One region of the Paenibacillus sp. Y301 genome, then DNA from elsewhere that is predicted to be linked to it. Evidence: predicted binding sites of a transcription regulator. Region 1 holds the regulator's gene; the other holds the start of a gene.
What was found. The regulator Rex, encoded in region 1, represses fermentation and respiration genes when NADH is low (regulators of the CRP and FNR family bind a similar motif). The targets are predictions, from matches to a motif close to TTGTGAAATATTTCACAA.
Positions count from the first base shown of each region.

Region 2: AC1D69_RS14365 (cytochrome ubiquinol oxidase subunit I) is a predicted target of Rex. The motif match lies at 3,121-3,138, and genes of this name have one in related genera.

Region 1 is NZ_JCAIUL010000001.1:522,800-528,128, forward strand. Features, by position in the region: gene dinG (ATP-dependent DNA helicase DinG) at 1-2,659, shown strand, start outside; gene AC1D69_RS02615 (redox-sensing transcriptional repressor Rex) at 2,699-3,373, shown strand; gene AC1D69_RS02620 (amidohydrolase) at 3,336-4,649, shown strand; gene AC1D69_RS02625 (cell wall elongation regulator TseB-like domain-containing protein) at 4,685-5,200, shown strand.
Region 2 is NZ_JCAIUL010000007.1:233,135-238,463, reverse strand. Features, by position in the region: gene AC1D69_RS14380 (ABC transporter ATP-binding protein) at 1-466, shown strand, start outside; gene AC1D69_RS14375 (hypothetical protein) at 470-2,119, shown strand; gene AC1D69_RS14370 (hypothetical protein) at 2,233-2,718, shown strand; gene AC1D69_RS14365 (cytochrome ubiquinol oxidase subunit I) at 3,286-4,686, shown strand; gene cydB (cytochrome d ubiquinol oxidase subunit II) at 4,673-5,329, shown strand, end outside.

The sequences.
Region 1 (5,329 bases):
TTTAGAAGAGATGATGATGGAGTTAGTTCCCATGCTTGATGATGTGGTATTAGTCGGGCATAATGTTTCGTTTGATTTTAATTTTTTGCAAAATGCACTTGATCGATGTGGTTATTTACCATACAACGGTCGTATACTGGACACGATAGATTTCCTGAAAATCTGTTTCCCATCGTTAACCACTTACCAATTAGGTCTGGTATCTACACAATTTGGTATTCAGCACGATCGACCCCATCAGGCCGACAGTGATGCATTAGCAACAGCGCATGTATTATTGAAATGTCTGGATGAATTGATTAGTTTACCATTGATTACACTTCAAAGGTTGAGTGAGTTATTTGGTGATGAGGATAGTGATTTAGCTTGGTATTTCGATGGTCTATGTCGTGAGAAGGAAAGTGAACCCGCACAGGACCTTGAGAGTCATACCTTTTACCGACAATTGGCTCTAGCCGTAGAAGATTGGATCGATATCTCAACACCGCGTAATGATGCAGATGATAATCCTCTGAAATCCATGGATTTCCCGCGATTCCTTGAGAATATTGAAGAACGGCTTCGAGAAATTATGCCACAATATGAGCCGCGTGAATCACAGAGCATGATGTTTGGTGAAGTGATGAATGCACTTGCGAATGATAAGCATCTTCTAATTGAAGCAGGGACGGGCACTGGGAAATCGTTAGGATACTTAATTCCTGCCATTTATCAGAGTGTGAAAAATGAGCAGAAAGTCATGGTAAGTACACACACCATTAACCTTCAGGAACAATTAAGGGAACGAGATATTCCATTACTGACTCAGGTCGTTCCCTTTCCATTTAAAGCGGCTATTTTCAAAGGGAGACAGCATTATTTGTGTTTGAGAAAATTTGAACATAAAATAAACAAGAGAGACTTCGCTAATCCTAAAGAAGATGTAATCTTAGCCGCACAGATGATTGTATGGTTAGCACAGACGGAGAACGGTGATGATGAAGAACTGAATCTTGGAGGGCGTGGCGGAGATTTCTGGGAAACCGTCTCTAGTGACTCTGATTCATGTCTTGGCCGTGCCTGCCCTTGGTTCCGTAAATGTTATTATCATCGTGCTAAGCATGAAGCGGGAATTGCTGATGTGGTTATTACGAACCACTCTAAGTTATTTACGGATGTTAAAGCTGGACATCAATTATTACCTGCTTATGAGCACTTAGTTATTGATGAAGCACATCATTTAGAAGACGTGGCAGGTAAGCATTTAGGTCTTCATATGAAATATTTCACCGTCGTCCATACACTTACAAGACTGTATAAAGATAATCGTAATGGACAATTTCCAGCGTTAATTCAACAACTTCGTTCTTCACATGATGAAAAGGCTTCGGATTGGATAACTTCAATCGATATATTGAGTGGCGAATTAATTGAAGTGAAGGAGCACTGGGACCGACTGAATGATATGTTGTTTGCTCTTCTTCCCGAGCGAAGTGATGCAGCACCTGGTGAGACTGGACAATTCGTGCTTCGATTGCAACCTACAAAGAAACCAAAGGATTGGGAACTCTTGTCTGCAATTGAGAATCAAATATACGTAACGCTTGGAGAGGTCATTCGTAAATCGGAGAGAATGTTGAACGACATTAAAGAACTAGACGATTTCAACTCAGATAGTCTGATAACGGACATAAGCGGTCTGATTAAGGATTTATCGAGTGAACGCGAAGATCTTCACATGTTCATGGCGCTTAACGATTTAGGCAATGTTTACTGGATGGAGGCTAATGGACATTTTCGTAGCAAATCTCTACAATTGTATGCCGTGCCTGTCGATGTAAGCAAGCAGTTGAAGGAAGTGTTCTTCGATAAAAAGAAGAGTATTATTCTAACTTCAGCAACGTTATCTATCGAGAAATCCTTTCAGTATATGATTGAAAATCTAGGCTTACAAGAAGCATCAGATCAAGGTCGACTTGTAACAGTTCAGCTACCTTCGCCTTTTCGATATCGTGATCAGGCATTGCTCGTGATTCCACGTGACTTTCCAAGTGTTAAGGGAAGTGTAGGAGATGCTCTTTTTGTAGAGACGCTGGTGAAGTCGTTAGCTGACACAGCTATAGCTACGCATGGACGTATGTTAGTGTTATTCACATCCTATCGCATGCTTCGTCAAGTTTATGAACCATTACGTAATGAACTGTCCTCAAGTGATATAACGATACTCGGCCAAGGTGTTGATACTGGAAGTCGAAGCAAGTTGATTCGTCGTTTTCAAGACAGTAGTGCATCGGTACTGTTAGGAACAAGTAGCTTCTGGGAAGGTGTCGATATTCCCGGTGAAGCACTGACTTGTTTGGCCATTGTTCGACTACCATTTCAGCCACCGAACCATCCTTTGGTTGAAGCAAAGAGTGAACTTCTTAAGCAACAAAAGAAAAATCCATTCATGAAACTGTCGGTTCCGCAAGCGGTCATTCGGTTCAAACAAGGATTTGGTCGGTTAGTGCGTACTGCGAATGATAGGGGGATTGTAATCGTATATGATACGCGAGTAATCGAATCATATTACGGCAAACATTTCCTGTATTCATTACCTGGTCCTAAGATGGAGCATATGCCGACCAATCAAATGGTTCCACGGATTTCAGAGTGGTTAAGTGAAAGGGATCCTTCTTGAAGAAGGATCCTAAAGAGTTAATAATTAGGGGGAGCAAGAATGAAATCTGAAAAAATTTCAGAAGCTGTTGTACGCAGATTACCTGTATATCTGCGTTATCTTTCAGATCTTCAGAGACGTGAAGTAGCCACTGTCTCTTCACAGGAGTTAGGTCAAAAACTCGATTTGAATCCTGCACAAATTCGTAAAGATCTCGCTTATTTTGGAGACTTCGGACGTAAAGGTATAGGATATGACGTGGCCTATTTGATTGAGAAGATTGGTCATATCCTGAATCTCGATCAACAAATCAATGTGGTTCTAATAGGTGCAGGTAATCTTGGTCATGCTTTATCCAATTACAATGCTTATCTAAAGGAAAATTTAAAGATTATCGCTGTTTTTGATTCGTATGCTCCCAAGGTAGGTTCCGTTATTAATACGTTAAAGGTCCAACCTATGGAGGATCTAGTGGATACCATTAAGCAACAAAATATAAGAATAGGTATTATTACGGTTCCAGAAACAGAAGCACAGCATGTTGCAGATAAGTTAATAGAAGCTGGGATTAAGGCGATTTTGAATTTTGCACCTGTTGTGTTGAAAGCTCCAGCGGATGTTCGTATTCATGCAGCTGATTTCACAACGGATATGCTTAGTCTTGCTTATTATTTGGATAATGGAAAGGAAGAATCACATGACAGTGAACAATCAAACACAGAAATGGATCATTAAGAATGGTACGTTTGCTGTTCTGAATAATGAACAATCCGTTGTAAAGGGCTATATGCTTATTGAAGATGACCTTATAACGTATATTGGCGAGGACAAACCAGCTGATTCTGATCATATCCCCGTCGTTGATGGTACGCATCTTCTATTTTTACCTGGACTTGTGAATACACACGGGCATGCGGCGATGTCATTACTAAGAGGTTATGGTGATGATTTAGCTCTCCAAGTGTGGTTGCAGGAAAAAATGTGGCCAATGGAGGAGAAGTTTACCTCAAAAGATGTTTATTGGGGATCATCGCTCTCTGTATTGGAAATGTTAAAAGGTGGAACAACTACTTTTCTAGACATGTATGATCATATGGATCAAGTCGCTAAAGTAGTGCAAGAATCGGGTATTCGTGCGGTACTAACAAGAGGTGTTATTGGGTTCTGTTCAGAAGAAATGCAACAACATAAACTTCAAGAAGCGATTGCCTTTGCAAAAGATTGGAACGGTCAAGCAGAAGGACGTATTACTACGATGATGTCCCCGCACGCGCCTTACACATGTCCTCCATCCTTTTTTGAGAAGTTTGTACAGGCAGCGCATGATCTAGATCTTCCGATGCATACACACATGTCTGAGACGCTGAGTGAAGTGGCACAGAATGTGACTGATTATGGTCTTAGACCTGTTCAACATTTAGAGAAACTCGGCATGTTCACACGTCCATCTCTTGTCGCTCATGGTGTACATTTGACAGATGAAGAAATTGACATATTAGCTGCCCATCAAGTGGGCGTGTCACATAACCCAGGAAGCAACTTGAAGTTAGCAAGTGGTATTGCACGGGTCACAGATCTATTGAAGGCAGGCGTAACTGTATCCTTAGGAACAGATGGTCCAGCGAGCAATAACAATTTAGATATGTTTGAAGAAATGCGTCTAGCAGCGCTTATTCACAAAGGTATTTCAGGAGATCCAACAGCAATTCCTGCTGCTGAAGCACTTCGAATGGGTACTAGTTATGGAGCCAAATCTCTATTTCTAGAAAACATAGGTAGATTGGCACCAGGTATGAAAGCAGACTTTATCGCATTAAATACCGATCAGGCTCATTTCCTACCACATACAGACTTCATCTCACATTCCATTTACTCTGCAAGTAGTAAAGATGTAGAGCATGTGTGGGTTAACGGCAAACAAGTTGTAAAGAATGGGGCTTGTCTTACTATGGATGAAGAGCGGATTCATCGTGAAGCTCAGTCATCTTTTGAAGGCTTATTAAACCGCTAAGATGATAGGCTATTCCTGATGAAAGGAAGTTCAGGTTGAAGAAGAACAAGAAGAGATGGATTTTACTAGGAATTGCAATCTGTGTGGTTGTATTGTTTGGACTCTATCGTTATTACATATATGTTATGAAGGACCAATGGAGCCAGGAAGACATCGCTATTACAGCAGCAAAGAAACAAACCGAATTAGTGAAAGTCACAAAAACGGACAAATCGGTGTGGGATAATGTAGTCTGGGTCATCGAAGGTAAAAATAAGGATGATCAAGCTCTTATCGTGTGGGTTCCATTCACAGATGAGTACAACGTAGACGAAACATCTGGGTCTGTGCATAGCGAATTTATAAAGGATGGATTATCTGAAAGACAGATTACTGCTATTATTCAGAGTGATCTTCCAAACATTGATGAGATTCGTTTACAGCTCGGGTTGTTTCATGGGACCCCTGTGTGGCAACTCTTTTACAAAGAGAAAGATCATTACTACTATCGATTCTATAGATTCAGTGATGGAACACAATTAGGAGAACAATATACATTACCCAATCGATAAAAATGACGATTCACCAAATAAAAGCTGACGAAATTATTCTATAAAGAATGATTCTTTCGTCAGTTTTTTTTGAATATTCACATAGAATTTTAAATATATCCATAATTTTTCGACGAAATAGTATATTCA
Region 2 (5,329 bases), on a different contig from region 1:
TTACGGAATCGACTATAAGAGGGTAGACCACAAAGCACAACAGTTGATGAATACTTTTGAATTAAAACACATGTATCAATCGCGCATTTCCTCCTTCTCAAAGGGAATGAAGCAGAAAGTGTTGTTAATCTCAAGTCTTATACATAATCCTGAGATTCTATTCTTAGATGAACCACTCAGCGGGCTAGATGCCAATAGCGTCATGGTTGTGAAAGAATTACTAGCTTGTTTAGCTGCACAAGGAAAGACGATTTTCTATTCCTCTCACATCATGGATGTGGTAGAGAAGATTAGCAATCGAATTATTTTATTAGATGATGGAAAGATCGTAGCAGATGGTACCTTTCACGAACTTCAGCAACAATCTAAGGAAGGGTCTCTAGAGCAAGTATTCAACCAACTCACCGGATCTCATGACCATAAAATGATAGCAGAACGAATCGTCTCTATTGTGCATGAGGTGTAAATTATGAATGAGTTCAGAGCCTTAAGGATATTGGATCGTTTTCAGATTCTATTTGAGAAGTTAGGAATTAACTATGTGATCATGAGAAGGATTCTCCAAACCAAATTAACGTTGGATGGCAGAAGAGTGCCTACAGTTATTGGGAATTCGTCTCACCAGAAGCCGGAGAATGAAGACCAGAATAAGTTTCTGCGATCAATGTGGATATATCTGTTGTTAGGTACATTAGCCTTAGCACCTGTCGTTATGATGAGTGATAACTTCATATTTACAATGAGTACGGTATTTGGAATTGTGATCTTTATGGTGTTGACCTCTTTAATTTCCGACTTCTCATCGGTTCTCCTAGACATTCGAGATAAGACGATTCTGGATTCAAAACCTGTAGATGCAAGAACAATTCAAGCTGCCAAAATCATACACATCAGTATTTACCTTTTCTTTATAACGGCATCACTTTCTATTGCTCCGCTTATTGGAGGAACGATCCGTCACGGCATTGTTTTCTTATTGCTCTTTCTCTTTGAGCTCGTGCTTATAGATATCTTTATTGTGGTCTTAACAGCCCTGTTATACCTCGTTGTCCTTCAGTTTTTTGATGGAGAGAAGCTAAAGGATATGATTAATTATGTGCAGATTGGCTTAACGTTGATTATGACGGTCGGGTACCAATTCGTATCAAGATTATTTAGTATTGTAGACTTCAATTATGTATTTGATGGAAAGTGGTGGCAGTATTTTATTGTTCCGGTATGGTTCGCTGCTCCATTTGAATTTTTTATTCATGGGAATAAGACGAATGTCTTTATTATTTTCTCTCTTATGGCTGTACTAGTACCTTTAGTATCTATATTTATCTATGTCAAGTGCATGCCCTTATTTGAGAGGAATTTACTGAAACTATCAAATAATAGTGTGACGAGAAAGGAGGAATTTCGTACTAAAGGAACAGGAATATCGAGATTCCTATGTTCCACTCAGGAAGAAAGGGTATTCTTCCGTTTTACCTCAGATATGATACATAATGACCGAAATTTCAAGCTGAAGGTGTATCCATCTTTAGGTTTTTCACTTGTATTTCCATTTATATTTTTATTTAACTTTTTACAGACTCAAGAATGGGGCGAGGTATCGTCAAGTAAAAGTTATTTACTCATCTATGCTGCAGCCTTATTTGTTCCATCTGTGATTATGATGTTGAAATTCTCCGATAGTTACAAAGGGGCATGGATCTACAAGGTTATGCCGGTTCAAGATGTAACACCTATTCTAAAAGGTAGTCTTAAAGCGCTACTAGTTAGATTATTTCTACCCATTTTCCTATTAGTAAGCATTGTCTTTACCATTGTATTTGGATGGAGGATTATTCCTGATATTATCGTGTTTCTATTAAGCGTATGTGTATATACCGTTATTTCATTTTGTATGTTAAGAAAGGCAATACCTTTCTCAGAACCCTATCTAGTCTCTGGAAAAGGCGAAGGGATGCTATTATTTGTTCTCATGGCTATCATGGCTGCATTCGCAGGCATTCACTTCCTAAGTACTTTTGTCAGTTATGGGGTATACATGTATATGGTCATTCTTATTATTGTGAATATTGTTAGTTGGAGACAGGCCTTTCGGACCTCATGGGGTAATATGGCTTCATAAGTCGTTGGTGAATGCTTACCTAGGATAGGAAGCGTTCCCTGATTCATCCTTTTGATTATCTCTTGAAGAAGTAGTACATTAATAAAGATATCATTAAGGAGGTTTACGAATTAATGTATTATGAAGACAACGAGAATTTATCCATCATGACATATACCTTGAATAGCGGTATTAAGGGAACAGTACCTTTATCTAATAAGCAAATTCAAGAATGGTTAGAGAGCTATAAATCGAACTTGAAGTTTATTACTACAATCGGAAAAGAGTTCTTTGGATTGAATCCAGAATTAGTGGCTGATTTCAAGGTACAGAATCGTTTCTCAAGCTATGTGGATATCATTAAACCTATTTCAGCCGGAATAGAGCAAGAGAAAACAGACCAACTTTCTCAGGCTTATGAAGAAAACCTTGTATTCTTTAAGGTTGACTGCAAATGTGGTACAACCTATACGACTTTCTCGCAATACTACACAACCAAATGGTTCTGTTCAAAGTGCAAAGAAATCGTATTTATGGATAAGAAAAAAGGGAAGGTTCCTACCGATAAAGGTGATGCTTGGTATATGACGAACAAGTACTTTGTGGAACGAGATTCTTAGAATAATGTCTGCATAAAGGAACAGCCCATCGATTATTCGATGGGCTGTTCCTTTATGCATATCAGCACTTTCGGAGATTCTGTAGATTAACCATCATGATATTAATATCTGTTGCTAACTTGCCTACTTGTCTTTACTTTTGAACTCTAAAGGCTTCTGAGTTAGATCACCTTCAGCTATACGATGAACGCTGGTAGATAAGAGGGTATCGACGTTGATTACACTAGAATCATTGTCTTTATATAGGTCCATATCCGGTTGATTGAAATACTTTAGTATTATTCGTTAGTATGTAACTTTAAATCTATGTTTTAGATCACAGCAGCGTTATTGGTTTTGTGATAGATAAATTTAAATAAATTGGATTTTTTTCAATAAAAATTCGTTCTAATTTTAAATATTGTGTGACAAACTTCACAATGTTGGGTGATTTTAGCGAAAAGTGTGATAAATATCACACATTGTTTAGCCGAGTCTCTGACAGAATGTGAAATATAAGATATTTATTATCCTTGTTCTGAAAGAATAAGGAATTGGAAACTTAAACAAGGAAGAGGGATTGAATTGATGGATCCGGTTATGCTCTCACGCATCCAATTTGCGTCAACAACTTTGTTTCACTTTATTTTTGTTCCATTATCTATTGGTTTAGCATTGCTGATTGCAATTATGGAAACAATGTATGTTATCAAGGGTAAAGAAGAATACAAAAAGATGGCTAAATTCTGGGGTAAGCTATTCCTCATTAACTTTGCCGTTGGTGTTGTAACAGGGATTTTACAAGAATTCCAGTTCGGTATGAACTGGTCAGATTATTCGAGATTTGTAGGGGACGTATTCGGAGCTCCGCTAGCTGTTGAAGCTTTACTTGCATTTTTCTTGGAGTCTACATTCCTTGGATTATGGATTTTCGGATGGGATCGTCTATCTAAGAAGCTCCATGCTATGTGTATCTGGTTAGTAGCTTTTGGTACAGTATTATCTGCTTTCTGGATTCTAGTTGCGAATTCTTTTATGCAAAGACCTGTAGGGTTTGAGATAAATAATGGTCGAGCCGAGATGAATGATTTCTTAGCTTTGATCACCAATGGACAGGTGCTTCTTGAGTTCCCGCATACCATATTAGCTGCATTTATGACGGGTGCATTCTTGGTTACTGGGGTCAGCGCATTTAAACTCTTGAAGGGCAAAGACGTTCAGTTTTTCAAGAAATCCTTCATTATTGCTATCATTATAGGGCTTGTATCTTCGATTGGTGTCGCACTCGTTGGACATAGTCAAGCACAATATCTAGTTGATACTCAACCGATGAAGATGGCAGCCTCAGAAGGACTATGGGATACAAGTCCCGATCCAGCGCCATGGACTGTTATAGCGAGCATAGATCCTGAGAAAAAAGAGAACGGGTTCACCTTTAAGATTCCGTACCTACTCAGTTTCTTGTCTTATAGCCAGTTCTCTGGTGAAGTCGTTGGGATGAATCAGTTGCAAGCAGAGTATGAACAGAAATATGGTCCTGGTGATTATATTCCTCCTGTACGTACGACGTTCTGGAGTTTCCGCATCATGGTAGCAGCTGGATCAGCGCTTATTCTTCTTAGTATGTATGGTGTGTATCTCGTTGCCCGTAAGAAATTGGAACAGAGTAACAAATGGTTTATGCGTATGATGATCTGGGCGATCTCATTGCCATTTATCGCGAACTGGGCAGGTTGGATTATGACTGAGATTGGGCGCCAACCATGGACCGTCTTTGGTTTAATGAAGACAGAAGATAGTATCTCGCCTAACGTATCAGCGGGTTCCATGTTATTCTCGTTAATTACCTTCTCACTTGCTTATACTGTGTTAGCATTTGTATTAGTTTACTTATTTGTTCGTGTGATCAAGAAGGGGCCAAATGATTTGGATTCCCATGATGAAGAGTCTCACGACCCATTTGATAAGGAGGGTAATCATGTCTCTTAATGAGTTGTGGTTCTTATTGATTGCTGTACTATTTGTAGGGTTTTTCTTCTTAGAAGGCTTTGACTTCGGAGTAGGTATGTCTACATCGATTCTAGCCAAGAACGATACAGAGCGCCGTGTGTTAATAAATTCGATTGGTCCCTTCTGGGATGCAAATGAAGTGTGGCTAATTACAGCTGGTGGTGCCATGTTCGCTGCTTTCCCGCATTGGTATGCCACATTATTTAGTGGGTTCTATATTCCACTGGTGTTTGTTCTATTGGCTCTGATTGGACGTGGTGTTGCTTTTGAATTCAGAGGTAAAGTAGCGTCTCAGGTATGGAAGAAAACGTGGGATGTCGTTATTTTCTTAGGCAGCTTACTTCCACCACTTCTGTTCGGTGTTGTATTTGCTTGTCTGATCCAAGGGGTTCCAATTGGTGAAGATATGAATATGAATGCAGGATTCTTTGATGTAGTGAATGTGTACACCTTACTTGGAGGTATTACGGTAGTTGTTCTGTGCTTAGTACATGGTCTGATGTTTACTACCCTAAGAGTATTGGGGGATTTACAGGACAGAGCGCGTACAATGGCTAAGAAACTTCTGATTCCTCTGGCTATTCTGTTGGTTGGTTTTGCTGTGATGACGTACTTTAACACA